3 regions of the Streptomyces sp. NPDC059002 genome follow, and region 2 is predicted to be linked to each of the others. Evidence: riboswitches for the same ligand, from Rfam matches in the RefSeq annotation. Region 2 holds a riboswitch; each other region holds the start of a gene.

Evidence for each region. Region 2 has a riboswitch for cobalamin ahead of ACFWZ2_RS03395 (CoA-acylating methylmalonate-semialdehyde dehydrogenase). Riboswitches for the same ligand answer to the same signal wherever they lie in the genome.
Region 1: it holds a riboswitch for cobalamin, as region 2 does, so the genes downstream of both, ACFWZ2_RS26330 (ABC transporter substrate-binding protein) here and ACFWZ2_RS03395 (CoA-acylating methylmalonate-semialdehyde dehydrogenase) in region 2, are expected to answer to the same signal.
Region 3: it holds a riboswitch for cobalamin, as region 2 does, so the genes downstream of both, ACFWZ2_RS04695 (ribonucleoside-diphosphate reductase subunit alpha) here and ACFWZ2_RS03395 (CoA-acylating methylmalonate-semialdehyde dehydrogenase) in region 2, are expected to answer to the same signal.

What each region holds. Positions count from the first base shown of each region.
Region 1 is NZ_JBHYJI010000032.1:66,268-76,200, forward strand. Features, by position in the region: gene ACFWZ2_RS26315 (metallophosphoesterase) at 1-301, opposite strand, end outside; gene ACFWZ2_RS26320 (ABC transporter ATP-binding protein) at 378-1,178, opposite strand; gene ACFWZ2_RS26325 (FecCD family ABC transporter permease) at 1,175-2,209, opposite strand; gene ACFWZ2_RS26330 (ABC transporter substrate-binding protein) at 2,206-3,240, opposite strand; cobalamin riboswitch at 3,307-3,493, opposite strand; gene ACFWZ2_RS26335 (VOC family protein) at 3,501-3,950, opposite strand; gene ACFWZ2_RS26340 (helix-turn-helix domain-containing protein) at 3,947-4,816, opposite strand; gene ACFWZ2_RS26345 (haloacid dehalogenase-like hydrolase) at 4,994-6,127, shown strand; gene ACFWZ2_RS26350 (DUF2252 domain-containing protein) at 6,179-7,519, opposite strand; gene ACFWZ2_RS26355 (alpha/beta fold hydrolase) at 7,676-8,647, opposite strand; gene ACFWZ2_RS26360 (hypothetical protein) at 8,767-9,075, opposite strand; gene ACFWZ2_RS26365 (arsenate reductase family protein) at 9,244-9,612, shown strand; gene ACFWZ2_RS26370 (hypothetical protein) at 9,768-9,933, shown strand, end outside.
Region 2 is NZ_JBHYJI010000002.1:315,924-325,856, reverse strand. Features, by position in the region: gene metE (5-methyltetrahydropteroyltriglutamate--homocysteine S-methyltransferase) at 1-1,422, opposite strand, end outside; cobalamin riboswitch at 1,584-1,799, opposite strand; cobalamin riboswitch at 1,928-2,130, shown strand; gene ACFWZ2_RS03395 (CoA-acylating methylmalonate-semialdehyde dehydrogenase) at 2,409-3,908, shown strand; gene ACFWZ2_RS03390 (acyl-CoA dehydrogenase family protein) at 3,914-5,062, shown strand; gene ACFWZ2_RS03385 (enoyl-CoA hydratase/isomerase family protein) at 5,059-6,129, shown strand; gene mmsB (3-hydroxyisobutyrate dehydrogenase) at 6,126-7,055, shown strand; gene ACFWZ2_RS03375 (ArsR/SmtB family transcription factor) at 7,090-7,449, shown strand; gene ACFWZ2_RS03370 (MFS transporter) at 7,561-8,838, shown strand; gene ACFWZ2_RS03365 (DMT family transporter) at 8,945-9,933, opposite strand, start outside.
Region 3 is NZ_JBHYJI010000003.1:216,102-226,034, reverse strand. Features, by position in the region: gene ACFWZ2_RS04735 (carbohydrate ABC transporter permease) at 1-282, opposite strand, end outside; gene ACFWZ2_RS04730 (extracellular solute-binding protein) at 376-1,653, opposite strand; gene ACFWZ2_RS04725 (GntR family transcriptional regulator) at 1,941-2,723, shown strand; gene ACFWZ2_RS04720 (carbon starvation CstA family protein) at 2,871-5,003, shown strand; gene ACFWZ2_RS04715 (YbdD/YjiX family protein) at 5,000-5,197, shown strand; gene ACFWZ2_RS04710 (DUF3311 domain-containing protein) at 5,308-5,583, shown strand; gene mctP (monocarboxylate uptake permease MctP) at 5,580-7,226, shown strand; gene ACFWZ2_RS04700 (GNAT family N-acetyltransferase) at 7,348-7,842, shown strand; cobalamin riboswitch at 7,904-8,041, shown strand; gene ACFWZ2_RS04695 (ribonucleoside-diphosphate reductase subunit alpha) at 8,173-9,933, shown strand, end outside.

The sequences.
Region 1 (9,933 bases), on a different contig from region 2:
ACTGGTCGACCGGCCCCTTCGCGGCGCCTTCGCCGATGAGGTGCGCGCGGAACGCGGTGCGCTCGTCGTGGTTGCCGGGGCAGGTCAGCAACGGGTGGCGGGAGGTGAGGAGTTCGCGGGCCGCCGCGTACTCGGCGGGGGCGCCGTGGTCGGCGATGTCGCCGGTGACGACGACGGCGTCCAGGTCGTACGGGAGGTCGTTCAGGTAGGTCATGACGGCGCGGGTGCGGTCGGCACTGCGGCCGCCGTCCTCGGCGCCGGTGTCGATGTGGATGTCGCTCACGTGGGCTATCACTGGCATGCCGCGAACCTACGGGGCCCGCGGGGCCGGGTTAAGAGCCAACCGCGGGTGCTTGGACTGGTCCGCGGACCGTGGCTCAGCCCCGCAGGAAACGCACCGAAGGCCGCTCGCCGCACCCGTCGCCCGCCCGCGTCACCACCGCCCGCACCCCGTACACCTCCGCGATCAGCTCCTCGGTGATCACCTCGGCGGGGGTTCCCGCCGCGTACGCCCTGCCCTCCTTCAGGACGAGGAGCCGGTCGCAGAACATCGCCGCCAGATTGAGGTCGTGCAGCGCGACGACGCTGGTCACGGGGAGCTCGGCCACCAGCGAGAGCAGCTCCAACTGGTGCTGGATGTCCAGGTGGTTGGTGGGTTCGTCCAGGAGCAGCTCGCGGGGTTCCTGGGCGAGGGCGCGGGCGATCTGGACGCGCTGGCGTTCGCCGCCGGACAGGGTGTGCCAGGACTGCGTCGCGCGGGCGGCGAGGCCGGTGCGCTCCAGGGCCTCCCGGACCGCGCGCTCGTCGTCCGGCGTGGGCGCCGACCAGGCGCGGCGGTGCGGGATGCGGCCCAGGCGCACGACGTCCCCCACCGTCAGCTCGACCTGGGTGGAGGCATGCTGCCCGACGACGGCGATCCGGCGCGCGACGGTGCGGCGGCCGGTGTCGGCCAGCGGGCGGCCGTCCAGGGTGACCACTCCGGAGGCCGGGGCGAGGACGCCCGCGAGGATGCGCAGGAGCGTGGACTTGCCGGAGCCGTTCGGGCCGAGGAGGCCCACGGTGGCGCCCGCGGGCGGGGCGAGGCTGACGCCGTCGACGACGAGGCGGCCGCCCGCCTCGCGGCTGACGCGGTCGGCGCGCAGGCCGTGGGTGTTCGGTGCGCCGGCTGCGTACGTCATGTCGCCCGCCTCGTCCGGTAGAGCACGGCGACGAACGCCGGTACGCCGATCAGGGACGTCACCACGCCCACCGGGACCTCCTGCGGGTCGAGGACGGTGCGGGCCAGGGTGTCCACCCAGACGAGGAAGACCGCGCCCGCGAGCGCCGTGACGGGCAGCAGTCGGGCGTGGCCCGAGCCGACGAAGGCGCGGGCCGCGTGCGGCAGGACCAGGCCGACGAAGCCGATGGCGCCCGCCGAGCTGACCAGGGCGGCGGTCAGCAGGGCCGTGGTGCAGAGCAGGATCAGTCGGGTGCGGGCGACGCGGACGCCGAGGGTCGCCGCCGCCTCCTGGCCGAACGCGAAGGCGTCGAGGGTGCGGGCGTGGGACAGGCAGACGAGCAGGGCGCAGGCCAGGACGGCGGCGCACAGCCACACATCGGTCCAGCCCACCCCGCTGAGCGAGCCGAGCAGCCAGAACAGCACCCCGCGGGTGGTCTCCGCGTCGCCCGCCGTGAGGATGACGAAGGACGTGAGGGCGGAGAAGAGCTGCATCGCGGCGACGCCGGACAGGACCACGCGGTCCGTGCTGCCGCCCAGCGTGTGGCTCAGGAGCAGCACGAGGGCGAACGAGCAGAGCGCGCCCACGAAGGCGCCCGCCGACACGGACACCGCTCCCCCGCCCACGCCGAGGACGACGACCGCGACCGCGCCCGTGGACGCCCCGGAGGAGACCCCGAGCACGAAGGGGTCGGCGAGGGGGTTGCGGAGCAGGGACTGCATGACCGCGCCGCACACCGCGAGTCCCGCGCCGCAGACCGCGGCGAGCAGGGTGCGCGGCATCCGCAGGTTCCAGACGATGCCGTCCCTGATCGGGGTGAGCCGCGCCTCGCCCCAGCCGAGGTGCGCGGCGAGCGCCGACCACACGTCGGGCACGGAGATGTCCGCGGGCCCGATGGTGACGGCGACGGCCACGGAGAGGACGAGCGCGACGGTCCCCGCGAGGCACAGCAGCCCCTGCCGCGCGGTGGCGGCCGCGGTCGCCCTGCTCACCTGGCGAGCCCGAACTTCCGCAGCCCCGCGGCCACTTGCTCGATGCCGTCGACGGTGCGGATCGTGGGGTTCATGGCCTGGCCGCTGAGGAGTACGTAGCGCTTCTTCCGCACGGCGGTCAGGTTCTTGGTCACCGGGTTGGTCTCCAGGAACTTGATCTTCGCGGCGGCGCTCTCGGCGGACTGCGACTTGCGGGTGAGGTCGCCGATGACGAGGACGTCGGGGTCGCGGTCGGCGACGGTCTCCCAGTTGATCTGGGGCCATTCCTCGCGGGTGTCGTCGAAGACGTTCTGCGCGCCGAGCTCGCGGGTGATGATGCCGGGGGCGCCGCAACAGCCCGCCATGTAGGGGGCGTCGGAGTTGGCGAACCAGTAGAGGAGCGTGGCGTCGGAGGCGTCGATGTCCTTGGTGGCCTTGGCGACGCGGGCCTTCATGCCGGCGATCAGCTTCTCGCCGCGCTGCTCGACGCCGAACACCTTGGCCAGGTCGCGCACTTCGCCGTAGACGGTGTCCATGGTGAGGGTCTTGACGCGCTTGCCGTCGCCGCCGCCGTCGTTGTCCTTGCCCGCGCAGTCGGTGGGCGAGACATAGACGGGCACGCCGAGTTCGGTGAACTTCGTGCGGTCGGCGACGCCGCCCTTGCCGACCGTGTAGAGGAAGGAGGCGCTGACGAAGTCCGGTTCCTCGGCGAGGACCTTCTCCAGGGACGGGTAGCGATCGGAGAGCCGCTCCACCTTCGCGTTGTCCTTCGCGAGGTTCTTCAGAACGGGGTCGGTCCAGGTGCCGGTGCCCGCCATGCGGTCGGCGAGGCCGAGGGAGAGCAGGATCTCCGTGGAGCCCTGGTCGAGGGAGACCGCACGCCGCGGTGGGGCCTTGACCTCGGCCTTCTTGCCGCAGGACGCGACCGTGACCGGATAGCCGTCGGCGCTCTTGCCCGCGGGCCGCTGTGCGGAGCCGTCGCCGCACGCGGTGAGCGCGAGCGCCGCGGCGCAGAGCAGGGCGGCCTTACGTATACGGTCTTTCGAGGACACGCGATCCCTTGAGTCTCACGGCTCATACGCGGAGCCTGGCCTGCGTCACGCCCTCCGGCCGCCCGGTGTGCGGGCGGAGGCGCCAGCAGGTCTTCGGACTCGGGGATCGGCCGGGCGGGGCGCCTTCCCAGGCGTCGTCGGACGCCCAGTGGCCGTGGCCCCGCCCGTCCCCCTCACCGCTGCGCGTCAGTTCCGGATTCTCACCGGATTCCCTGGCCCAGGTGTGGGTTTGACTGGCTTGCGCAAGTTATCACGCGTGGTCAGGGGGCCGGTTCCGGCCTCGGCTCGCCGCGGTAGGTGCCGAAGGACCAGCGGTTTCCCTCCGGGTCGAGGATCGCGAACTCACGGCTGCCGTACGGCTTGTCCTCGATCTCGGCGGTGATCCGCACGCCCGCCGCGACGAGGCGTGCATAGAGCGCGTCGACCTGGTCGGTGACGACATAGGCGCCGGACGTGCCCGGCGTTCCGCAGGTGCCTTCGGGCGCGGCCGGATCGTACGAGCCGAGCATGATGCCGCCGCCCTCGGGCCAGTCGAGCTGGGCGTGGGCGACGCGGCCGCCGTCCTCGTGGACGGCGGTGCGCAGGAAGCCGACGGTGCCGACGAGGAAGTCGATCAGGGCGGGGGCGTCCTGGGCCTGGAGGCCCGGCCAGATGGCCGGGGCGGGGGTGCCGGGCCGCTGTTCCGCCGGGGTCTTCGGTGTGGTGTTCATGTGTCCCAGTCTTCGCCCGCGCCATGCGCCCCGGCTTGGATATTCCGGCACTCTTCGGCCAGCCAGCGGGTGGGGCTCACTCCCGTGTACTGCCGGAAGTCGCGGACGAGATGGGAGTGGTCGTAGTAGCCGGAGTCCGCCGCGACCCGGGCGATGTCGGGCCCCGTGCCCGCCGTGACGGAGCGGACCACCGCGGCCTTGGCGTGCTCGAAGCGCATCAGGCGCGCGGCCTGCTTGGGGCTCAGTCCGGTCTCGGCGCGGAACAGCGCGGTCAGCCGTCGCTCGCTGAGCGCGACGTGCCGGGACAGGCCGCCCACGGTGCCCGCGCCCCGGTGCCGGCCCAGCCAGGCCCAGGCCTCGGCGACCTCGGGACGTACGGAACCCGCGGCCCGCTCGTCGGCCGCGCGCCGCCTCAGATACGCGGACAGGAGGGCGAAGCGGTCCTCCCAGCGGTCGAGGGCGCACAGCCGCTCGCGGACCTCGGCGGCGCGGGCGCCGAGGACGTCCGTGCCCGCGGTGACGAGCTGCCCGGTCAGTGCGGCGGCGGGCAGTCCGAGGAGGGTGCGGGCGGCGAGGGGGTGCACGGCGAGCTGGATGCCGGCCTCGTGCTCGGGACTGACGAGGTACGCCGGGCTCTGGTGCAGGCCGCCCACGACGATGTCGGTGCGCACCGCGTCCGCACCGGTCGCCTGGCCGGGCGTGACGCCGCTCGCGATGTCCCCGTCGAGGGAGAAGACCAGCGTCAGATACGGCGACGGCAGGCCCTTGTGCAGGGTGGGCCGCTGCCCGGCGGTGCGGTAGCCGACCGCGGACACGACCATGCCGTCGAGCCGGGGAACGGCCCGGACGAACTCCTGGGAGCCCATGCGTCCCAGTATGCGCGGCCGGGGCGGCTCGGGTTCGGCTACCCGTATTCACCGGCCCCATGCCCCGCGTTCACGGTGACTTCGATCATGGGAAATGGCGGCGCGGCCCCATAGCATTGCGCGCCGCTCCGGACGGGGCCGCACATCGCTCTCAGGGAACGGCAGGGACGTAGAGACATGGCAGTACGGGCAAAGAACAAGCTGGCCGTCATCGGCGCCACGGGGGCGCTCGCCGCCGCCGTCCTCGCGGGCAGCGCGCTCTGGCCGACCGCCGAGGCGAACGCGGCGGGCTCCTCCGCGAAGACCGCCGCGGGCGAGCTCTCGCACTGGCCGAAGCCCGTCGCGAAGCAGCTCGGCAAGGTCATCGCGAAGAACGACCACAAGGGCGCGTACGCCGTCTTCGACGCGGACAACACGACGTACCGCAACGACCTGGAGGAGTCGCTGCTGCCCTTCCTGGAGATGAAGGGCGTCCTGACCCGCAAGACGATGGACCCGTCCCTGAAGACCATCCCCTTCAAGGACACGGCCACGCACAAGGAGAGCCTCTACAGCTACTACAACCGGCTGTGCGAGGTCGACGACCAGGTCTGCTACCCGTGGGCCGCGCAGATCTTCTCCGGCTTCACGCTGAAGGAGCTCAAGGGGTACGTCGACGAACTCCTCGCGTACAAGAAGCCGATCCCCGCCGAGTACTACGAGGCCGGGAAGCTGACGAAGACCGAGGTGAAGGCGCCCGAGTTCTCGCGCGGCATGCAGCAGCTCTACAAGACGCTGCGCGCGCACGGCATCGAGGTGTACGTCGTCAGCGCGGCCAGCGAGGACCTGGTGCGGATGGTGCTCGCCGACCCGAAGTACGGCTACGACGTGAAGCCGCAGAACGTCATCGGCGTCGCCATGCAGCTCAAGGACCGCAGGACCGGCGAGGTCACCAGCTCCCGCAAGGAGATCGCCGAGGGCCGCTTCGGCGAGAAGGACCGCGCGAAGCTCGCGGGGCGCGAGCTGACGCCGAACCTGTGGGCGCCGCTGACCTGGTACGAGGGCAAGCCCGCGGCGATCAACACCTACATCGACGAGTGGCGGAAGCCGATCCTCGCGGCCGGTGACACCCCCATCAGCGACGGCCCGATGCTGTTCCACTCCGCCGATGTGGAGCACGGCGGAGTGCGGGTCTGGGTCAACCGCAAGGACGCGTACATGAAGCAGCTCGACGGGATGAAGAAGGAGAACGCCGACCGGCAGCGCGAGCTCGGCCAGAAGGTGACCGCCGACAAGCGGTGGCTGACGGTCACGCCCGACCAGATCGGCTAGCCGCCCGCCCCCTGGAGGCGTCCGAGCGGGTCCGCGCCGGTGCGGGTCCGCTCAGACGCCCGGCAGCGCGCCGATCACGCCCGACGCGATCGCCGCGTTCAGTGCCGCGTGGTCGCGCGCGTTCTGTGCCGCGTAGCGCAGCGCGAAGTCCGTGACGGCGCGGTCGAAGGTGTCGGAGCCGCCGAGGTAGGCGGCTATCGCGATGCGGTCGCCCGAGCGGGCGTGGGCGCGGGCCAGGGCCGTGCCGCAGAGCCCCGCGTACAGGCGGAGTTCCGCGGGCGACATGGCGGCGAGGTCCGCGGAGCCCTTCATGTCGCGCAGCTGGCGCCAGTAGAAGGCGCGGCCCTGGGGGCCCGTCATCCAGCCGAGGAAGATGTCGCCCGCGGCCTGGATCAGCCGCTGCCCCGCCACGACGCGGTGCCCGGGGTGGAGGTAGGGGCCGCTCGGCAGGTGGTCCTCGATGACGGACCTGACCGCCTCCTTGATCTGGAGGAAGAGCGGATCACCGGCGTCGCGCCCGGCGAGCAGCACGATGTAGCAGCGGGTGCCGACGCTGCCGACGCCGACGACCTTGCGGGCGGCGTCGACGAAGCGGTAGCGGTCGAGGAGGAGGCGGCGTTCCTCGGCGAGCGTGGAGCGGTAGTCGCCGAAGATCTTGCGCAGGGCGGCCAGGTCGGGGGCGCCCGCGGGTTCGAGCAGCGGCGGGTCGTGGGCGATGCGGTGCACGCCGTCCACGACTTCGGTGAGCTTGCCGAGCGCCTGCAGGCTGGTGCGCCGCCGGGCGTGCGCGAGGCCCGCCTCGACGCGCTTGCGGTGGTCGGGCGAGCGGATGAGGGAGAGCAGTTCCTGGGCGTCGATGCGCTCGTACCAGACGGCGAGTTCACCGAGCCCGGCCAGGCGCCGCATCCCTTTGCGGTAGGCGGCCACGGCGTTCTGGGCGGCGTCGCGGGCGCCGTTCTCGCCCGCCCCGTTCTCGCGGGCGGCGACCGCGACGCTGGCGGCGAGCCGTTTGACGTCCCATTCGAAGGGGCCGGGGCAGGTCTCGTCGAAGTCGTTGAGGTCGAAGAGCAGGGCGCGTTCCGGTGAGGCGAAGACGCCGAAGTTGAGGAGGTGGGCGTCGCCGCAGAGCTGCACGGTGAGGCCGGTGTGCCGCTGGACGGCGAGGTCGCCCGCCATGACGGCGGCGGCGCCGCGCAGGAAGGCGAACGGGGACGCGGCCATCCGTCCGTAGCGGATGGGCAGCAGTTCCTGGACGCGGTCCGCGCCCTGGCGTTCCAGGACGGCCACCGGGTCGGGGCGGTCGGCCGAGGGGATCCAGGCCGCGTGCGAGGAGCGCGAGGCGCGCTTGCGGGCCGCCTTGCCCGCGAGGGCGCGTTCCTGCGGGGTGGTCATGCTCGCTCCCCTCTCGCGCTCGCGGACAGCCGGTCGCCCGGCGCTCGCCGCGGGCGCCGGTCGGCCCTCACCAGCAGCCAATGCGGCCGCGGTCCCTTCCGCATGCCGGGTACGCCGAACGAGTGAGCGATCCGGCATGCCGCGCGGCGCCCGGGCTCAGTGTCCCGGAGGCGTCTCCTCGGCCACCGCCCAGGCCGCGACCTGCTTGGCGAGCACGCCGCCCGCCCGGGTCCACGCGAAGTGGTCGAGGCGGCCGCCCGCTTCCTGGACGGTGTAGTGGCGGCGGGTGAGGCGGGCCCGCGGGACCTTGCCGACGAGGTGGTCGATCGCGCCGGACGGGGCGAAGGTGTCGTCCTCGACGGAGACGGCGAGCACCGGCAGGGCGAGGGCGCCGAGGGCCGCTTCGTAGTCGAGTACGGAGCCCTTCGCCGCGTAGCGGCCGGTGCGCCCCTGCCTCGCCCAGTCGCGCATGACGCCCTTGGTCTGGTTGCCGCCGAAGCCGAGCCGGGCGCCGGGCCAGCGTCCGAGCACCGTCGAGAGCGCCACGATGGACAGCTCGCCGAGGAGCAGGGCGGGGCCGCGCAGCCTGCCGTACGCCCGGTACCAGACGGATCCCGAGGCGACGAGGGCCACTCCGTCGACTCCGGGGCCGACGCCCAAGGCGGCGTGCACCAGGGCGAGTTGGCCGCCGAGGCTGTGGCCGAGGAGGTGCAGGGGCGGCTCGGGGCCGAGTTCGGCGCGGATCGCCGCGACGACCGCGGGGAGGTCCTCCTCGACGATGGTGCGGTAGCCGTGGTCGGCGGCCGCGCGGTCGGTGACGTGCGGGGTGGTCTCGCCCTGGCCGCGCAGGTCGACGGTGAGCACCGTGAGTCCCTCGTCGTGGAGTTGGTGCGCGAAGTGCCGGTAGAAGCGGGCGGGGGTGCCCATCGCGGGGACGATGAGCACGGCGGGGGCGGGTGGCGGGCCCGGTGCGGGGCCGGAGCCCGATGGCAGGAAGCGGTCGGGCGCCGGGGCGAGCAGGGCGCGGATCGGAAAGCGGGCGCCGTCCGGGAGTTGGGCGGTTGTCAGGAGCGGCAGTTCGCCGACGGGGTCGGTCCTGTCCGTGCCGACCGGTCGCTGCTGGGTCATGGGGCACAGCATGCCCCGTCGCACAATTGTCCGCACAGGGCCTTGCTGTGGCCGTACGGGAAAATCGGGGGAAAGCGGGGGCCCGCCGGGTCAACTCCCCCGGCGGGCCCGGCACTTCCTCAGCGGCTGTACCGCATCAGGGCGCGCACCATGTGGCAGGTGATGTCGGAGGGCGGGTGGATCCCGATGTCCTCCGCCATGCTCCGTATCGTGCTGTTCCTGGCCTGGTTCGGCAGCCATACGCCCGAGTCGAGCAGGGCGATGGCCAGGCGCATGGCCTTGAGGCGGCGGTTGTGGGTGATGTACCACTCCCGGGGGCGCCCGGCCGGCAGGGCCTTCTTCTCCAGGGGTGCGTACGGCAGGTCGATCAGGACGGGTTTCGGTACGGTCTGGGACACACGCTTCGATGTGAGTGCGGCAGCGGGCACAGGCATCCTCCTGTCGCGGTCAGGACCCCCCGTCGGGTGCCCTCGAACACTACTGTGATTCTACTGCGGGGCACTGACAATCGCCGCTGGCCAGACGGTCTTTGGGGTGTTCGAATACGTCCCTGTCGCACGGCCTGGGACGGGTGTTTCGGAGGTAGCGTGTGCGGCATGGAGATCTGGATCAACCCCGCCTGCTCGAAGTGCCGCAGCGCCCTCACGCTGCTCGACGCGGAGGGCGCCGACTACACCGTGCGCCGCTACCTCGACGACGTGCCCACCGAGGACGAGATCCGCGCCGTGCTCGCCCGGCTCGGCCTCGAACCCTGGGACATCACCCGCACCCAGGAGGCCGCCGCCAAGGAGCTCGGCCTCAAGGACCGCGAGGCGTGGCCGCGCGACGCCTCCGGCCGCGACCGCTGGATCAGGGCCCTGGCCGAACACCCGAAGCTGATCCAGCGCCCGATCATCACGGCGGACGACGGCACGGCGGTGGTCGCGCGGTCCGAGGAAGCGGTGCGGGACGCGCTGTCGCGCTGAGGGCGCCGGGGACGGGGCGGGAGGCCGGGCGGCGCGCGGTTGACCGCCGACCGATGACTCAAGTCCGGCAAATCGTTACATATGCCTGCCTAGCGTGGAAGGCTCCACAGGCCGCCGACCGGACGAGGGTTCCGGGCAACGGAAAGGAGCGCGCCGTGCGGAGCTGGATGTTCGGGGGCGTATACGGAACGGTCCTCGCGAGCGCGCTGCTCGCGGCGCTGCACTCGGAGGGCACCGCCTACACGCCCTACTACGACGCGGCCTGGATCCTGGTGACCGCGGGCACGGCCGCCCTCGCGCACGGCTACGCGCACCACATGT
Region 2 (9,933 bases):
CTCCTCGTACCCGGCGGTGTCGATGCGGCCCGCGCGTACGTCGGCGCGCGCGGTGCGCAGCTCGGTGGTCTGCGGGAAGGAGCCGATGGTGGTCGTGGGCAGCAGCGGCAGCTTGAGGTGCGAGCGCTGGGCGGCGGCCCGCTCCTCGTAGGGCTGCGAGCGGCGTCCTTCGGCGTCGGTGACGGCGGCGGCGCGGGCGCGTACGGCCGGGTCGTGGGTGATCGCGGAGCCGGTGCGCGACGCCAGGTCGGCGCGGTTGGCGGCGAGTTCGGCGGCGATGGTGTCGGTGCCCTGGGCGAGACCGCGCGCCAGGGCGACGATCTCGGTGGTCTTCTGCCGGGCGAAGGCCAGCCAGCGCAGGATCTGCGGGTCGATGTCCCGTTCGGCCGTGGCGTCGATCGGCACGTGCAGGAGGGAGCAGGAGGCGGCGACGTCGACCCGGTCGGCGAGCCCGAGGAGCGTGCCCAGGGTGGCCAGGGACTTCTCCAGGTCGTTGATCCAGATGTTGCGGCCGTTGACCACACCGGCGACGAGCCGCTTGCCGGGCAGGCCGCCGACGGCGGCGAGGTCGTCGAGGTTCGCGGCCGCCGCGTCGGTGAAGTCGAGGGCCAGGCCGTCGATCGGGGCCTTCGCGAGGACGGGCAGGGCGTCGCCGAGCCGGTCGAAGTAGGAGGCGACGAGGAGCTTGGGGCGGTCGGTGAGGGCGCCGAGTTCGCGGTAGGCGCGGGCGGCGGCGTTGAGTTCGGCCGGGGTGCGGTCCTGCACCAGGGCCGGCTCGTCGAGCTGCACCCAGGCGGCACCGGCGGCGCGCAGGTCGGCGAGCACCTCCGCGTACACGGGCAGCAGCCGGTCGAGGAGGGTCAGCGGCTCGAAGTCGGCGGCCACACCGGGCGCGGGCTTGGCGAGCAGCAGATACGTGACGGGGCCGACGAGGACCGGGCGGGCCGAGAGGCCGAGGGCGAGGGCCTCCGTCAGCTCGCCGACCTGCTTGGTGGAGTCGGCGGTGAAGACGGTATCGGGACCCAGTTCGGGCACCAGGTAGTGGTAGTTGGTGTCGAACCACTTGGTCATCTCCAGCGGCGCCACGTCCTGGGTGCCGCGCGCCATCGCGAAGTACCCGTCCAGGGTGTCGGCGTCGACGGCCGCCCGGTGCCGGGCGGGGACGGCGCCGACCATGACACTGGTGTCCAGGACATGGTCGTAGTACGAGAAGTCACCGGTCGGCACCTCGTGGATGCCGGTGTCGGCCAGGTGCCGCCAGGTGGAGCGGCGCAGGTCCGCCGCGGTCTCCCGGAGGGCGTCCGCGGTGACGCGGCCCTTCCAGTAGCCCTCGATGGCCTTCTTCAGTTCGCGGTTCTGGCCCTGGCGGGGGTAGCCGTACACGGTGGCCCGTGCTGCCGCGGCTGCGGACTTCGCTGTCACGGAAATCTCCTTCGCGAGATGACTCCTGAGCATCCCGGGACGGGACGCGGACGCGAAGGGGTGACGAACCGGACGGGCCGAACTCGCGCCGATGACGCCGTTCTCCGTCTGGTGTGTACGCCGACCCGCCCACGAGGTCACCGGGATGTCCGCACGTGATCGGTCACGTACGGGCAACGGGCAGGTCTTCGGACTCGTGGGCGCGTCTGCCGGGGCAGATTCCTACTGGCCGTCGCTTCCCGGATCCGGCGGATCCAGTGCGTATGACGGCGGTCGTTCCCACTCACCGCTGCGGGGCAGTCCCGGATTCCCACCGGGTTCCCTCTTGCGACGCGCCTGCCTGGCGGGCAGGGCGAACCAGCTGCACGGGCCACCCTAGAGGCCGGGCCACCGTCTTGGGCAGCCTTGATCACATTCCGGGACGGTGAGATGGGACACGGACCGGGCCAACTGCGCAGCCGCCGCGGCCCGTCGGGGCCGGAGGACCGGGCCGGGGTGGACTTACTAGGACGTCCAACTATATGGTCCTGGGCAAGGCCCGCGGTGTCAGGGAAGCCGGTGTGAATCCGGCGCGGTCCCGCCACTGTGACCGGGGAGTGCGTTCTCGCCGAACAACGCGCCACCGAAGGACGTCGTGTCCGTCGGGAAGGCGGGGGAGCGTGCGTCGATCCGGGAGTCAGGATACCGGCCGCGGGGTGTTCCGTGTTGTCCACGAGGATGGAGCAGACACGCATGGCACCGGTCCGAACCCACGACCCAGGTGATCCGGCGGAGCGAGCGGCGGCACCCGCCACCTCTTAGGACGACGTACGCCAACTCACCGGCCCCGCACGGGATCCCGGCCGCGGCGTACGCCGACCACATGCTCCGCGACGGCTCTTCGGCCTTCGCGTCCCGCGGCCCCGACCCGAACGCGCCCCACAGGGCGCCGTTCGCCGGTGCGCCGTGCCATCCCCGGATCCCCACCTGACGAGAGCAGGCTCACCGTGGTCCGTGAACTCACCCATTTCATCGGCGGCAAGCACACCTCAGGCACGTCGGGCCTCTTCGGCGACGTGTACGACCCCAACACCGGTTCCGTACAGGCCCGCGTACCGCTCGCGGGCCGGGTCGACACCGAGGCGGCGATCGCCGACGCCGTCGCCGCCCAGCGGGAGTGGGGCGCATGGAACCCGCAGCGCAGGGCCCGCGTCCTGCTGCGCTTCCTCCAACTCGTCGACCAGGAACGCGAATCCCTGGCGCGGCTCCTCTCGGCCGAGCACGGCAAGACGGTGGCCGACGCGCACGGCGACCTGCAACGCGGCCTGGAGGTGGTGGAGTTCGCCGCCGGGATCCCGCACCTGCTCAAGGGCGAGTTCACGGACAACGCGGGCACCGGCATCGATGTGCACTCGCTGCGCTCCCCGATCGGCGTGGTCGCCGGGATCACCCCGTTCAACTTCCCCGCGATGATCCCGCTGTGGAAGGCCGCGCCCGCCCTGGCCTGCGGCAACGCATTCATCCTGAAGCCCTCGGAGCGCGACCCCTCCGTGCCGCTGCGGCTGGCCGAACTGTTCCTGGAGGCAGGACTTCCGCCCGGTGTCCTCAATGTCGTCAACGGCGGCAAGGACGCGGTCGACACCCTCCTGGAGGACCCGCGGGTCGGCGCGCTCGGCTTCGTCGGCTCCACACCGATCGCCGCGCACATCTATGCCACCGCCGCCGCCCACGGCAAGCGCGCCCAGTGCTTCGGCGGCGCCAAGAACCACATGATCGTGATGCCGGACGCCGACCTCGACCAGGCCGTCGACGCCCTCATCGGCGCCGGATACGGCTCGGCGGGCGAGCGCTGCATGGCGATCTCGGTGGCCGTGCCGGTCGGCGAGGAGACCGCGGACCGGCTCGTCGCCGCGCTCAAGGAGCGCATCGGCGCGCTCCGCATCGGCCGTTCCGACGACGCGGGCGCCGACTTCGGCCCGCTGGTCAGCAAGGACGCCCTGGACCGGGTCCGCAGGTATGTGGACATCGGCGTCAACGAAGGGGCCGAACTCGTCGTCGACGGACGGAACTTCACCCTGCCGGGACACGAGAACGGCTACTTCGCCGGAGCCTCCCTCTTCGACCGGGTGAGCCCCCGCATGCGGATCTACCGCGAGGAGATCTTCGGCCCCGTCCTGTGCGTCGTACGCGCCGCCGACTACGAGTCGGCCCTGCGCCTGCCCAGCGAGCACCCGTACGGAAACGGCGTGGCCATCTTCACCAGGGACGGCGACACCGCACGCGACTTCACCCGCCGCGTCGACACCGGCATGGTCGGCGTGAACGTGCCCATCCCGGTCCCGGTGGCCTACCACACCTTCGGCGGCTGGAAGCGGTCCGGATTCGGCGACCTCAACCAGCACGGCCCGGACGCGATCCGCTTCTACACCCGCACGAAGACCGTCACCTCGCGCTGGCCCTCCGGGGTCAGGGAAGGCGCGAACTTCACCATCCCCACCATGGGATGAGCGCCATGACCACCACATCGCTCACCGAGGACCAGCAGGCCCTGGTCGAGACCACCCTGGACTTCGCCGAGGACCACCTGGCCCCGCACGCCGTGCGCTGGGACCAGGACAAGCACTTCCCGGTCGACGTGCTGCGCAAGGCGGCCGGGCTCGGGCTCGGCGGCGTCTATGTGCGCGAGGACGCGGGCGGCAGCGGCCTCACCCGGGCCGACGGGGTCCTCGTCTTCGAGGCCCTGGCCACCGGCTGCCCGTCCATCGCGGGCTACCTCTCCATCCACAACATGGTCGCCTGGATGATCGACACATACGGCGACGAGGACCAGCGGTCCCGGTGGCTGCCCCGCCTGTGCGCCATGGAGGACCTCGGCAGCTACTGCCTCACCGAACCGGGGGCCGGATCCGACGCCGGAGCCCTGCGCACCACCGCGGTGCGCGACGGCGACCACTACGTACTCGACGGGGTGAAGCAGTTCATCTCCGGCGCGGGCGCCGCGCAGGTGTACGTCGTCATGGCGCGCACCGACGGATCGGGACCCGACGGGGTCTCCGCCTTCCTGGTCGAACGGGACGACCCGGGCCTGTCGTTCGGGGCGAACGAGAAGAAGATGGGCTGGAACGCCCAGCCCACCCGCCAGGTGGTCCTCGACGGCGTCCGGATCCCCGCCGACCGGCTGCTCGGCGGGCCGGGCGACGGCTTCCGGATCGCCATGAACGGCCTGAACGGCGGCAGGCTCGGCATCGCCGCCTGCTCGCTCGGCGGCGCCCGCAGCGCCCTCGACCGCAGTCTCGCCCACCTCGCGGAGCGGGAGGCGTTCGGCGCCCGGCTGCTCGACGCGCAGGCCCTGCAGTTCCGGCTCGCCGACATGGCGACCGAACTCGCCGCCGCCCGCGCCCTGGTGCACCAGGCGGCGCAGGCCCTGGACCGCGGCGATTCCGGCGCGCCGCACCTGTGCGCGATGGCCAAGCGGTTCGCCACCGACACCGGCTACGCCGTCGCCGACCGTGCCCTGCAACTGCACGGCGGATACGGCTACTTGAGCGAGTACGGCATCGAGAAGATCGTCCGGGACCTGCGGGTCCACCAGATCCTGGAAGGAACCAACGAGATCATGCGTGTCATCGTGGCCCGCGGCCTGACGGAGGCGTTCCGATGACCGCCCCCGACGACCAGGTGCTGCTCAGGACCGAGGGCCGCGCGGCCCACATCACGCTCAACCGGCCGCGGGCGCTCAACGCCCTCACCCACGCCATGGTGCGCCGCATCGACGAGGCGCTGACCGTCTGGGAGCACGATCCGGCCGTGCGGACCGTGATCATCACCGGCGCGGGGGAGCGCGGGCTGTGCGCGGGCGGCGACATCCGCTCCATCCACGAGGACGCACGGGCGGGCGGCGGCGCGGCCTCGGCCGCCTTCTGGCGCGACGAGTACCGCCTGAACGCCCGCATCGCCCGCTATCCGAAGCCGTACGTCGCGGTCATGGACGGCATCGTGATGGGCGGCGGCGTCGGTGTGTCCGCGCACGGCGACGTCCGCATCGTCACCGAACGCTCCCGGATCGCCATGCCGGAGACCGGCATCGGCTTCGTGCCCGACGTGGGCGGCACCTATCTGCTCGCGCTCGCCCCCGGAGAACTGGGCACCCACCTGGCCCTGACCGGCACCGGGATCGGCGCCGCGGACGCCCTGCTGTGCGGACTCGCCGACCACTTCGTGCCGCACGACGACCTGCCCGCGCTCCTCGCCGACCTCGCCGAGCGGCCGGTCTGGGACGCGCTCAAGGAGTACGTGCGTCAGCCGCCGCCCGGTGAACTGGCGGGCCGGCGCGCCTGGATCGACGCCTGCTACGGCGCCGACACGGTGGAGGAGATCGTCGCCAGGCTCCGCGCCCATGGTGCGCGCGACGCCGAGGCCGCCTCCGACACCCTCGCCGCCAAGTCGCCCACCGCCCTGAAGGTCACGCTCACCGCACTGCGCAGGGCGCCGGGGCTCGGCCCGTTGGAGCGCGTCCTGGAGCAGGAGTACCGGATCTCCTGCGCCGCACTCTCCTCGTACGACCTGGTCGAGGGGATCCGCGCGCAGGTGATCGACAAGGACCGCAGCCCCCGCTGGACACCGGCCACCCTGGCAGAGGTCGACGGCGCGGACGTGGAGCGGTACTTCGGACCGCCCGCCGGGGGCGACATCCAGCTGGCGACGACCCCGCAGGAGGTGGCGTGGTGAACGGCACGCGCACGATCGCATTCATCGGCCTCGGCCACATGGGCGCCCCGATGGCCCGCAACCTCGTCGGGGCCGGACACCGGGTCATCGGCTACGACCTGCTGCCCCCACTGCTCGCCGGTGCCGTCGAGGCCGGGGTGGAGGCCGCGGGATCGGCGGCGGACGCGGCCGCCGCGGCGGACGTGGTGATCACCATGCTGCCCGCGGGACGGCATGTCCTCGGGCTCTACAAGGACGAGGGACTGCTGGCCGCGGCCCGCCCCGGCACGCTGTTCATCGACTGCTCGACCATCGACGTGGCCGACGCGCGCGGCGCCCACGAGGCCGCGGCCGGCGCCGGGATGCGCGCCCTGGACGCGCCGGTCTCCGGGGGAGTGGTCGGCGCGGAGGCCGGCACGCTCACGTTCATGGCGGGCGGCGGCGAGGCCGAGTTCGCCGAGGCGGAGGCGCTCCTCGCGGTCATGGGCAAGAAGGCGGTGCACTGCGGCGGGCCAGGCGCCGGGCAGGCCGCGAAGATCTGCAACAACATGATCCTCGGCATCTCGATGCTCGCGGTGAGCGAGGCGTTCGTCCTCGGCGAGAGCCTCGGCCTGTCCCACCAGGCCCTCTTCGACGTGGCCTCCACCGCGTCCGGCCAGTGCTGGGCGCTGACCGTCAACTGCCCGGTGCCGGGCCCCGTCCCGGCGAGCCCCGCCAACCGCGACCACCGCCCGGGCTTCGCGGCCCCGCTGATGGCCAAGGACCTGGGTCTCGCGGCGAGCGCGGCGCGCGCCGGGGGCGTCCAGGCCGAACTCGGCCTCAAGGCAGCCGAGTTGTACGCCGCCTACGCCGAAGGGGCCGGGAAGGACCGGGACTTCTCGGGGATCGTCACCACCCTCAGGGAGCAGTCCGCGTCGACCGCGGCGGGTGACCCGGGCGGCGCATGACGCGAGGCCGTCGCCGCGGTTCTACGATGAGGGCATGCCAGAGCGCGACATGACCTCACCTGCGACCGATGGGCATCAGCGTGCCGCGGGCAGGGAGCAGTTGGAGACCGCGGCGACGGTCTTCGCACTCCTTGCCGACCCGACGCGGCTGTATCTGCTGTGGCTCCTCGCCCAGGGCGAGGCCGATGTCACCGAGCTGGCGGCGGCCGGTGAGGCGGCCCGGCCCGCCGTCAGCCAGCATCTGGCCAAACTGCGCCTCGCCGGTCTGGTGCAGGCCCGCAAGGACGGGCGCCGCATGGTCTATTCGCTGCGCGACGGACATCTGCGCCGACTGGTCACCGAGGCGCTCAACCACGCGGACCACCAGGTCACGGGCAAGCCCTGGCATCCCTGAGCGGCCGTCAGGAGGAAGGCGGCCCGGACGCTTCACGCCAAACGTGTGCGCACGTGCGCACACGTCATCTATCGTGAGCGTGTCCGGGCCGCCGACCCAGGAGACGCCGTCATGCTCGTGCTGCTCCGCAACCGCACCTACCGCCACCTGTTCACCGCCCATGTGATCGCCCTGGTGGGCACGGGACTCGGGACGGTGGCGCTGAGCCTGCTCGCATACGACCTGGCGGGCGCGGACGCGTCCGCCGTCCTCGGCACCGCACTGGCGATCAAGATGGTCGCCTATGTGGGCATCGCCCCGGTGGTCGGCGCCTTCGCCGACCGGATCCCGCGCCGGGCCCTGCTCGTGGCGATGGACCTCACCCGCGCCGCCGTCGCGCTCGCCCTGCCGTTCGTGGACCAGGTCTGGCAGATCTACGTCCTGATCTTCCTGCTGCAGGCCGCGTCGGCGGTCTTCACGCCCACCTTCCAGGCCACCATCCCCGAGATCCTGCCCGCCGAGCGCGACTACACCCGGGCCCTCTCCCTGTCCCGGCTCGCCTACGAACTGGAGAGCCTGCTCAGCCCGGCCCTCGCCGCCGGACTGCTCGCCCTGATCACCTACAACTGGCTGTTCACCGGCACGGTCATCGGCTTCCTGGCCTCCGCCGCACTCGTCGTCCCCGTCGCCCTGCCCGCCCCCGCCCCGGTCGAACGCGGCGGCGGCATCTACGCCAAGGCGACGTTCGGCACCCGCCTCTACTGGTCCACGCCCCGGCTGCGGGCCCTGCTCGCCCTCGACCTCGCGGCGGCCGCAGGGGGCTCCCTCGTCATCGTCAACACCGTGGTGCTCGTCCGCGACCGGCTGGGGCGCGGCGCGGGCGACGTATCACTGGCGCTCGGCGCGTTCGGGGCCGGGTCCATGGTCGTCGCCCTGCTGCTGCCGCGCGTCCTGGAACGGTACGGCGACCGGGCGGTCATGCGGCCCGCGGGCTTCGTGCTCGCCGCGGCCCTCGGCCTGTTCACCGCGGGCCTCGCGTCCGGCACCGTCACTTGGGCCGGCCTGCTGGCGGCCTGGGCGGTCCTCGGCGCGGGCACCTCCATGGTCCTGACCCCGGCGGGCCGGCTGATCCGGCGCTCGGCCGCGCCCGCCGACCTGCCGGCCGCCTTCGCCGCCCAGTTCGCCCTGACCCACAGCTGCTGGCTGCTCACCTACCCGCTCGCGGGCGGCCTCGCCTCCGCCGCCGGAATGACGACGGCCGCCGCGGCGCTCACCACGCTCGCGCTCGGGTCCGCCGTCGTGGCCGTACGCCTGTGGCCCACCAGCGACCCGGGGGACCGGCCGATCTGCCAGGCGGATCGCACACCGGGGCTCGCGGACGCGGGGCCTTCCGCGGTGCACCCCCCATGAGCCTGAGCATCCGCAACCAGTTCGGGTGCGCCCCGAAGGGGCGCGGGGAACTGCGCGACCAGCCACGGCGCACCCGCAGATGCGGACCGTATGTCCCGCGGAGCGCCTAGCCCTTCACACGCTCCGCGTCGGCGGTCCGGGTCGCGCCGCTCGAAGCGACGACCCGGCCCGTGCGCGGACCCGAGAGCGCCGCGACGGAGACCGCCGCAAGCGCGAGCACGACACCCGCGACGGTGGCTGCCGTGACCCGGGTGTCGCCGTGCGGCAGCAGCAGGTCGAGGGCGAGTGAGCCGACCAACTGGCCGGTGATCGTGCACAGTCCGAGCACCAGGACGCCGAGCTTCTGCACGGTGGCGACCGCGATGGTGATGAAGGCGATGCCGACCAGACCGCCCAGGTAGAGGTACGGCTCGCTGGGCAGACCGGAAGGGACACCGGCCGCCGCGGCATGCACCAGGAAGATCACGCCCAACGCGGTGGTACCGGCCGCGAAGTTGAAGAACGTCCCCGCGTACGCGGAGCCCGCGGCGTTCTTCACATGGCCGTTGACCGCCTGCTGCCAGCTCACGCACACGCCCGCGACCAGCGGGAGCAGCAGCATCACGTAAGGGAATCCGCCGCCGAGTTTGTCGGCCATCGACAGGCCGACCGCCGCGAGCACGAGCACCGCGCCGACGACCCTGCGCCGTGAGGGCCGCTGGGGTCCGGCGGGCCCGAGCCCCATCCGGTCGAAGAGCAGCCCGCCGCTGACCTGGCCCGCCACGATCGCGACGGTGAACAGCGCGACGCCGAGCGCCCCGACGGTCAGCCCCTGGGTGAGCACGAAGGCCGCACCCCCGAAGCCGCCGAGCATCTGCCACCACTTGAGCCGCCCGCCGCGCACGTCCGCGAGCACCAGGCCCGCACCGCGGCGCGGCTTGCGCAGGAGGAGGAGCCCGAGGGCCAGCACCACGAACCCCGAGCCGAACGAGATCACCGCGGCCGCGAAGCCGTCGTCGCCGAGACCGGCGGCCAGCTCGCCGGTGATCCGTGCCTGCAGGGATATCAGGGTGCCGGAGAACACGGCGAGGAGCAGCCAGGGGGCTGCGGCGGCAG
Region 3 (9,933 bases), on a different contig from region 2:
GAAGTCCTCGCCGCTGAGGACCTCCTTGAAGTTGTCGATGCCATTCCACTCGGTGAGATGCAGAATGAACTGCCTCATGTTGAGGTTCTGGAACGACAGCAGCCCGTTGCTGATCAACGGCCAGCCGAGCAGCAGCAGCGTGGCCGCGACTGCGGGAAGCAGCAGTAGATAGGGCGTGAGGGCTCCGGCTCTGCGGGAACTGCGCGGCCCTCGTGCTCCTCCCCCATCCGATTTCAGTACCTCCGTCGGGCCGGAGGGCGGCCGTTCGGTCTGCACGGTCATGCTTGCCATCTCTCTCGTCGGCCATACAAGACGCATGGACGCGTCGGGGGCGGCGGGCGTGGAGGCCCCGCCGCCCCCGACAGGAACGCGTCCTTACTGCTTCTGCGAAAGGCGCTTGTTGAACTCGCCCTCGACCTGCTTGGCAGCGTCGGCCGGGGACTTGCCGTTCAGCACCGCGGTCATGTAGCTCTTGACCGGGTTCGGTGCGTTCTCCACCGCGGCCCACTCAGGGATCAGCGGGGTCGTGCCACCATCGGAGGTGGCTGGGGCCATGGCTTCCGCAGCCGGGTTGCCTTCGAGGTTGGACTTCAGCGACTCCTTGTTCGGGATGACGCTGCCTTCCTTGGCGAGCTGTCCCTCGAACTTGTCGGAGAGCGCCAGCTTCAGGAACTCCTTGGCGAGCTCCTGCTTCTTGCTGGTCGCGGCGACAGCGAGGTTCGAGCCACCGAGGAAGACACCCTCGGGCTTGGCCGCGGTGGCGCCGGGGATGGTGAAGTAGCCGACGTCCTTCGCGAAGTCCTTGTCCTTGCTGGCCTTGATCGCGGTGCCGGCCTCCCAGCCCATACCGATGAAGGCGCCGGTCTTGCCCTTGCCGAAGATCTCACCCTGCTGAGGGGTGGCCTCGTCCTTGTCCTTGGGCGCCTCGGACAGCTCCGCGAACTTCTTGTAGGTCTCCATGGCCTTGGCGACCTTGGGGTCGGAGAGGTTGGAGACGTACTTGTCGCCGTCCTTCTTGACCAGCTCGGCGCCCTCGCCGATAGTCAGGCCGACGAAGTGGTACCAGTTCTGGCCGGGCAGGTAGATCGGTTCGGCATCAGTCTTGGAACCGATCTTCTTCAAGTCGGCGTAGAACTCATCGCGTGTCTTGGGGGTGCCCTTGATCCCGGCGTCCGCCCAGATCTTCTTGTTGTAGACCACGACTCGGTTGAGCACGAACCACGGGGCGGCGTACTGCTTGCCGTCGACAACGGAGGAAGCGTTGATGGACTTCGTCCAGTCGGCACCGATCGAGGACTTGAGATCGCTGAGGTCGGCGAGACCGCCGCTCTTGGCGTAGGCGGACGTCATCGTGTTGCCGATCTCGAAGACGTCCGGAGGGTTCTCCTCGGAGAGAGCCGTGGTCAGCTTCTCCTGGATACCGTCCCACTTCTGGATTTCGATCTTCAGCTTGGCGCCGGTCTTCTTCTCGAACGCGGCCTTCAGGTCCTTCTGCCACTTGTCCGGCGTCGAACCGTCCATCGCCCAGAGCGTCAGGGTCTCGCCCTTGAAGCCGTCGGCTCCGCCGGACTTCTTGTCGTCGTCACTGCCGCAGGCCGCGACCGAGACCAACATGCCCGCGACACCGATGGCCGCTATGAGCTTGCGCTTCACGTCACCCTCCTCAAGGGATGCCAGTCAACCCCCCACCCGCAGCGACCGAATGGACCGAGATCTGCCCGTGGGACTGGAACCTGGTCTTTAATGGTGTAGACCAGTACGGGGGAGCTTGGCCTAGACCTTTAGGGGTGTCAAGGGTGTATAAGAAGGGCTGTCGCGTCCGTTATCGGACCGACACCTGAGCAGGCAGAGTCTGCTCGGCCCGTACCGTGCCACGATGTGAGCCGCGACAGACGGAGGAGCCGGTGACGGCAGCAGCACAGGAGCCGGAAAGGCAGCGGATGGGCACCGAAGCGGGGGGCACAGGGACCGAGGTGGGGGCGCCTTCGGAGGGCGCAGCCGTCGGCCGCACCGCACGCGTGCCCAAGTACTACCGCCTGAAGCGGCACTTGCTCGACATGACGGAGACGCTGCCGCCCGGCACCCCCGTCCCGCCGGAGCGCACGCTCGCCGCCGAGTTCGACACCTCCCGCACGACGGTGCGCCAGGCCCTCCAGGAGCTGGTCGTCGAGGGCCGCCTGGAACGCATCCAGGGCAAGGGCACGTTCGTCGCCAAGCCGAAGGTCTCGCAGGCCCTCCAACTCACCTCGTACACCGAGGACATGAGGGCCCAGGGCCTTGAGCCGACCTCGCAGCTCCTGGACATCGGCTACATCACCGCGGACGACACCCTCGCGGGCCTGCTCGACATCAGCGCGGGCGGCCGGGTGCTCAGGATCGAGCGGCTGCGTCTGGCCAACGGCGAGGCCATGGCGATCGAGACGACCCATTTGTCCGCCAAGCGCTTCCCCGCGCTGCGCCGCTCCCTGGTCAAGTACACCTCGCTCTACACCGCCCTCGCCGAGGTGTACGACGTCCATCTCGCGGAGGCCGAGGAGACCATCGAGACCTCCCTGGCCACCCCGCGCGAGGCGGGCCTGCTCGGCACCGACGTCGGCCTGCCGATGCTGCTCCTGTCCCGCCACTCCCTCGACGGCTCGGGCCAGCCGGTGGAGTGGGTGCGCTCGGTCTACCGCGGCGACCGGTACAAGTTCGTGGCCCGCCTCAAGCGCCCCACGGACTGACCCGGGACGCCCCACCGGCCGATCCGGGACGTCCGACGGGCTAATCCCGGACGTCCCGCGCACCGACACCCTTCCGAGGTCTGGCGCGGATCACGTCGCTGCTCTACGGTCCTCCCGTCATCGCATGATGAACGGGAGGACGACCCGGTGCGCACAGCCCATCCTCGATCCATCCTCATCTGGTCCCTCGTCGCCCTGACCGGCGCCGCGGGCTGGACCGTCCTGGCACTCGCCCGCGACGAGGAGGTGTCGGCCGCCTGGATGGTGGCCGCGGCCCTCGGCACGTACGCCATCGCGTACCGCTTCTACTCCAAGTTCATCGCGTACAAGGTCCTCAAGGTCGACAAGACGAGGGCCACCCCTGCCGAGCGGCTCGACAACGGCATCGACTTCCATCCGACCGACCGCCGGGTGCTGCTCGGCCACCACTTCGCCGCGATCGCGGGCGCGGGACCGCTGGTGGGGCCCGTGCTCGCCGCGCAGATGGGGTACTTGCCCGGCACCATCTGGATCATCGTCGGCGTGATCTTCGCGGGTGCCGTGCAGGACATGGTCGTGCTGTTCTTCTCGACGCGGCGCGACGGCAAGTCGCTCGGGCAGATGGCCCGCGAGGAGATCGGCCCGTTCGGCGGGGCCGCCGCGCTGCTCGCCACCTTCACCATCATGATCATCCTGCTCGGGGTGCTGGCCCTTGTCATCGTCAACGCGCTCGCCGAGTCGCCGTGGGGCACCTTCTCGATCGCGATGACCATCCCGATCGCGCTGCTCATGGGCTTCTATCTGCGGGTCCTGCGCCCGGGCCGGGTCAGCGAGGTCTCCCTCATCGGCATCGCGCTGCTGCTGCTCGCGCTGGTCTCCGGGCGCTGGGTCGCCGAGTCCTCGCTCGCGGACACCTTTACGCTCGCGCCGTCGACGCTGGTCATCTGGCTGGTGGCGTACGGCTTCATCGCCTCGATCCTGCCGGTGTGGATGCTGCTCGCGCCGCGCGACTATCTGTCCACGTTCATGAAGATCGGCACCATCCTGCTGCTCGCGCTCGGCGTCGTGATCGCCCTGCCCACGCTGAAGATGGACCCGGTGACCGACTTCGCGTCGCGCGGCGACGGCCCCGTCTTCGCGGGCTCGCTCTTCCCCTTCGTCTTCATCACCATCGCCTGCGGGGCCCTCTCGGGCTTCCACGCGCTGATCTCGTCGGGCACGACGCCGAAGATGATCCAGAAGGAGACGCAGGTCCGGATGATCGGCTACGGCTCCATGCTGATGGAGTCGTCCGTCGCGATCATGGCGCTCGTCGCGGCGTCGATCATCGACCCCGGTCTGTACTTCGCGATGAACGCGCCTGCGGGCGTCATCGGCGACACCGTCCAGGAGGCGTCGAAGGCCGTCGCGGGCTTCGGGTACTCCATCTCGCCGGCCGACCTCGCGCAGGCCGCGAAGAATGTGGAGGAGAGCTCCCTGCTCTCGCGCACCGGCGGGGCGCCCACCCTCGCCATCGGCGTCTCCGAGATCTTCTCGAAGGTCACCGGCGGCTCGATGCGGGCCTTCTGGTACCACTTCGCGATCATGTTCGAGGCGCTGTTCATCCTCACCGCGCTCGACGCGGGCACGCGCGTGGGCCGCTTCATGCTCCAGGACATGCTCGGGAACGTCTACAAGCCCTTCAAGAAGGTGAGTTGGAAACCTGGACTCGTCCTCACCAGCGCCGTCGTCACCGGCCTGTGGGGGTACTTCCTGTGGGTCGGCGTGCACGAGCCGCTCGGCGGGATCAACCAGCTCTTCCCGATCTTCGGCATCGCCAACCAGCTTCTCGCGGCCGTCGCGCTCGCCGTCTGCACGACGCTGCTCGTGAAGTCCGGACGCCTCAAGTGGGCCTGGATCACCGGGATTCCACTGGTCTGGGACGCCACGGTCACGCTCACCGCGAGCTGGCAGAAGGTGTTCTCCAGCGACCCGCGCGTGGGCTTCTTCAAGCAGCGCTCGATCTACCGGGACGCCATCGACGACGGCAAGATCCTGCCGCCCGCCAAGACCATGGACGACATGCACACCGTCGTCACCAACTCCACCGTGGACGGCGTCCTTTCGGCCGCGCTCGCCCTGCTCATCGTCATCGTGATCGCCGACGCGGCCCGGATCTGCGTCAAGCACATCCGCAATCCGGCGGCCTCGCGCCTGAGCGAAGCGCCGTACGTGGAGTCGAAGTTGACGGCACCGGCGGGCCTCATCCCGACACGCGAGGAGAAGCGGGAGCTCGTGGCGGAGCGGAGGCTCACCCCATGACCTGGGTGCTGCGCGGGATGCGCTGGATCCGTTGGTACGCACGGGAGTTGACCGACGAGTCGGCGTACGACCGGCATGTCGCGCACACCAGGAAGGTGCATCCGGGAGCGTCCGTTCCGTCCCGGAGGGAGTTCGAGCGAATGCGGACGGACCGGCAGGAGTCGGATCCCCGGCAGGGGTTCCGCTGCTGCTGAGCAGGCATGTTGACCCGTCCGTTATCCGGACGGGGGTTCCATAGATCAAGACTCTCGCTTAGATTTCCCGCACGTTAAACGTGGGATGAGCGAGGGAGCGGAGCCATGACATGTCAGATGCGCCTGAAGTGAGCCGACCGGTGGTCACGCCGGTCCGCGTGGTCATCGCCCTCTGTCTCGTCGCGCCGTTCGTGGCGATGCTCTGGGTGAGTTCCTACGCGAAGGTCGAACCGACCTTCATCGGCATCCCGTTCTTCTACTGGTACCAGATGCTGTGGGTGCTCATCTCCACGGTTCTCACGATGATCGCGTACAAGCTGTGGCAGCGTGACCAGCGCGCCCGCAAGGCCGAGGCCCGGCAGCTGACGGAAGGTGCCGGACGATGAACGTGCTCGCGTCGGGAACCGGCGGCGTGAACGGTGTCGCGCTCGCCGTCTTCATCTTCTTCTTCATCGCGGTCACGGTCATGGGCTTCCTGGCCGCCCGCTGGCGCAAGGCGGAGAACGAGCAGAGCCTGGACGAATGGGGCCTGGGCGGACGGTCGTTCGGCACCTGGGTCACCTGGTTCCTGCTCGGCGGCGACCTGTACACGGCGTACACCTTCGTGGCCGTCCCCGCGGCGATCTACGCGGCGGGCGCGGCGGGCTTCTTCGCCGTTCCGTACACGATCCTCGTCTACCCGCTGATCTTCACCTTCCTGCCGCGCCTGTGGTCGGTCTCGCACAAGCACGGGTACGTGACCACGTCGGACTTCGTCCGCGGCCGGTTCGGCTCCAAGGGGCTCTCGCTGGCCGTCGCGGTCACCGGCATCCTCGCCACGATGCCGTACATCGCGCTCCAACTCGTCGGCATCCAGGCCGTTCTCGACGTGATGGGCGTCGGCGGCGGTCCGGACACGAACTGGTTCATCAAGGACCTGCCGCTGCTGATCGCGTTCGCGGTGCTCGCCGCGTACACGTACTCCTCGGGCCTGCGCGCCCCCGCCCTGATCGCATTCGTGAAGGACGGCCTGATCTACCTCGTCATCGTCGTCGCCATCATCTACATCCCGATCAAGCTGGGCGGCTTCGACGACATCTTCGCCAAGGCCGGTGACGCCTTCGCGCAGACCAACCCGGCGACCGGCAAACCGCGGGGCGCGCTCGCGCCGCCCGAGGCGGGACAGTGGACGTACGCGACGCTGGCGCTCGGCTCGGCTCTCGCGCTGTTCATGTATCCGCACTCGATCACCGCGACGCTCTCGTCCAAGAGCCGCAACGTGATCCGCCGCAACACCACGATCCTGCCGCTGTATTCGCTGATGCTCGGCCTGCTCGCGCTGCTCGGCTTCATGGCGATCGCGGCCGGGATCAAGGTCGACAACGGCCAGTTGGCGATCCCGCAGCTCTTCGAGGAGATGTTCCCCGACTGGTTCACCGGCGTCGCCTTCGCCGCGATCGGCATCGGCGCGCTCGTGCCCGCCGCCATCATGTCCATCGCGGCCGCGAATCTCTTCACCCGGAACATCTACAAGGACTTCCTCAAGCCCGACGCGACGCCCGAGCAGGAGACCAAGGTCTCCAAGCTGGTCTCGCTCCTGGTGAAGGTGGGCGCGCTGGTCTTCGTCCTCGGCATGGACAAGACCGTCGCGATCAACTTCCAGCTGCTCGGCGGCATCTGGATCCTGCAGACGATGCCCGCGCTCGTCGGCGGCCTGTTCACCCGCTGGTTCCACCGCTGGGCGCTGCTCGCGGGCTGGGCGGTCGGCATGGTCTACGGCACGCTCGCGGCGTACGGTGTCGCGTCGCCGACGCAGAAGCACTTCGGCGGCTCGTCCGACACCATCCCCGGCATCGGCGAGATCGGCTACATCGGCCTCACCGCGTTCGTCCTGAACGTGGTCGTGACCGTCGTCCTCACCTTCGTCCTGAAGGCGCTGAACGCCCCCGACGGCATCGACGAGACGTCCCCGGAGGACTACACGGCGGACGCGGGCGACCCCGGCGTCGTCCAGGAACTGCCGAAGGCGACGGCGGGCGCGGGACATTGAGCCGCTGATCCGCCCGCTCCACACCTGACGATGGGCCGCCGGAAAACCGGCGGCCCATTGCCGTATCCGCGTTCCGGAAAACCGGCGGCCCACCGCGTACCCCTGTTGCACACTTCGCCGCATGGACATCATCATCAGACGCGCGCACCCCACCGAGTACGAGACACTGGGCGACCTCACTGCGCAGGCTTATCTCGACGACGGACATCTGACCTTCGGGAGCTCGGACACCTACCTCACGGTGCTGCGCGACGTGGCCGCGCGCGACGCCCGCGCCGAGGTCCTGGTCGCCGTGGCCGACGAGGAGTTGCTCGGCTGCGTGACCTTCGTCCCGTCCGGCGGGCCGATGGCCGACATCGCGCGGGACGGCCAGGCGGAGATCCGGATGCTGGCCGTCTCCTCCGCTGCGCGCGGCAGGGGCGCGGGTGAGACGCTGGTGCGGGAGTGCCTCCAGCGGTCCAGGGACGCGGGCCGCTCCGGGCTCGTCCTGTCCACGCAGCCCTCGATGCGCGCCGCCCACCGGCTCTACGAACGCCTCGGCTTCGTACGGACCCCCGAGCGGGACTGGAAGCCGATCGCGGACCTGACGCTGCTCACCTACGAGTTGACGTTCTAGGGCATCCGACGCACGGCACCCCTTCGGCGCCGACACAAGATGTGGGCCTGCTTCAGAAACGCGGCACAAGATGTATGCTCGTGCTCGCTGTCGCCGCAGGGGAATCCGGTGCAAGTCCGGAACTGTCCCGCAACGGTGTATGTGTACGTCTTTGTCGTACCCGCGAGTCCGAGGACCTGCCGGCAGCGCACCCGAGCCGTCCGGCCCGGGTGCCGACCGTCCGGGCCTCGTGGAGTGGGCCGGTGGACGCGGTGCGCCGCCCTGCCCGGGTGCGCCCGTGCGTCGCCCTTCCCTCCCCCAGGCCCAGAGCCGAGCGAGGGAGAGCTCCACGTGACCATCGCGCCTGCCGAACCTGCGTCAGCGACGACCACGCCGACCGCCGAGGGTACCGACGGGCCAGGGACCGCGCTGCTGCGCACCCTGACCGACCTCACCGCCGACCTCCCCGACGCCGACCCGGGCCGGGTCGCCGGCGCCGCGCTGCGCGGCCGGTCCGCCAAGGCCGACGAGGCCGAGCTGCGGGAGCTTGCGACGGAGGCGGCCGCGGGGCTCATCTCCGAGGACCCCGCGTACTCCAAGCTCGCCGCCAGGCTCCTGTCGATCGGCATCCGCGAGGAAGCCGCCACGCAGGGCGTGCGCTCCTTCACCGACTCCATCGCGGTCGGCCACCGCGAGGGCCTGATCGCCGACCGCACGGCGGACTTCGTCACCGAGCACGCGGCCCGCCTGAACACGCTGGTGGACACCGCGCTCGCGGACGGCGCCGACTTCCGCTTCGGCTACTTCGGCCTGCGCACCCTGCACAGCCGCTACCTCCTGCGCCACCCGATCACCCGGCAGGTCATCGAGACCCCGCAGCACTTCATGCTGCGTGTCGCGGCCGGTCTCGCGGAGGACGGGAGCGCCCGCGCGCTCGACGAAGTCGCCGCCCTGTACGGCCTGATGAGCCGCCTGGACTACCTCCCGTCCTCGCCGACGCTCTTCAACTCCGGCACCCGCCACCCGCAGATGTCCTCCTGCTACCTCCTCGACTCCCCGCTGGACGAGCTCGACTCGATCTACGACCGCTACCACCAGGTCGCGCGGCTCTCCAAGCACGCGGGCGGCATCGGCCTCTCGTACTCCCGCATCCGCTCCCGCGGTTCGCTGATCCGCGGCACGAACGGGCACTCCAACGGCATCGTGCCGTTCCTGAAGACCCTGGACGCCTCGGTCGCCGCCGTGAACCAGGGCGGGCGCCGCAAGGGCGCGGCCGCGGTCTACCTGGAGACCTGGCACTCCGACATCGAGGAGTTCCTGGAGCTGCGCGACAACACCGGTGAGGACGCGCGCCGCACGCACAACCTCAACCTCGCGCACTGGATCCCGGACGAGTTCATGCGCCGGGTCGCCGCCGACCAGGACTGGTCGCTGTTCTCACCGGCCGACGTGCCCGGGTTCGTGGACCTGTGGGGCGAGGAGTTCGACGCCGCCTACCGCAAGGCGGAGGCCGCCGGGCTCGCCAAGAAGACCATGCCGGCCCGCGATCTGTACGGCCGCATGATGCGCACCCTCGCGCAGACCGGCAACGGCTGGATGACCTTCAAGGACGCCGCCAACCGCACCGCCAACCAGACGGCGGAGCCCGGCCACACCGTCCACTCCTCCAACCTCTGCACGGAGATCCTGGAGGTGACGGACGACGGGGAGACGGCCGTCTGCAACCTCGGGTCGGTCAACCTCGGCGCGTTCGTCGACAACGGCGACATCGACTGGGAGCGGCTCGACGAGACCGTCCGCACCGCCGTCACCTTCCTCGACCGCGTCGTCGACATCAACTTCTACCCGACCGAGCAGGCCGGACGCTCCAACGCCAAGTGGCGCCCGGTGGGCCTCGGCGCGATGGGCCTCCAGGACGTCTTCTTCCAGCTGAAGCTGCCGTTCGACTCCCCCGAGGCCCGCGCGCTCTCCACCCGCATCGCCGAGCGCATCATGCTCGCTTCGTACGAGGCGTCCGCGGACCTCGCCGAGCGCAACGGCCCGCTGCCCGCCTGGGAGAAGACCCGCACCGCGCGCGGCGTCCTGCACCCGGACCACTACGGCGTCGAGCTG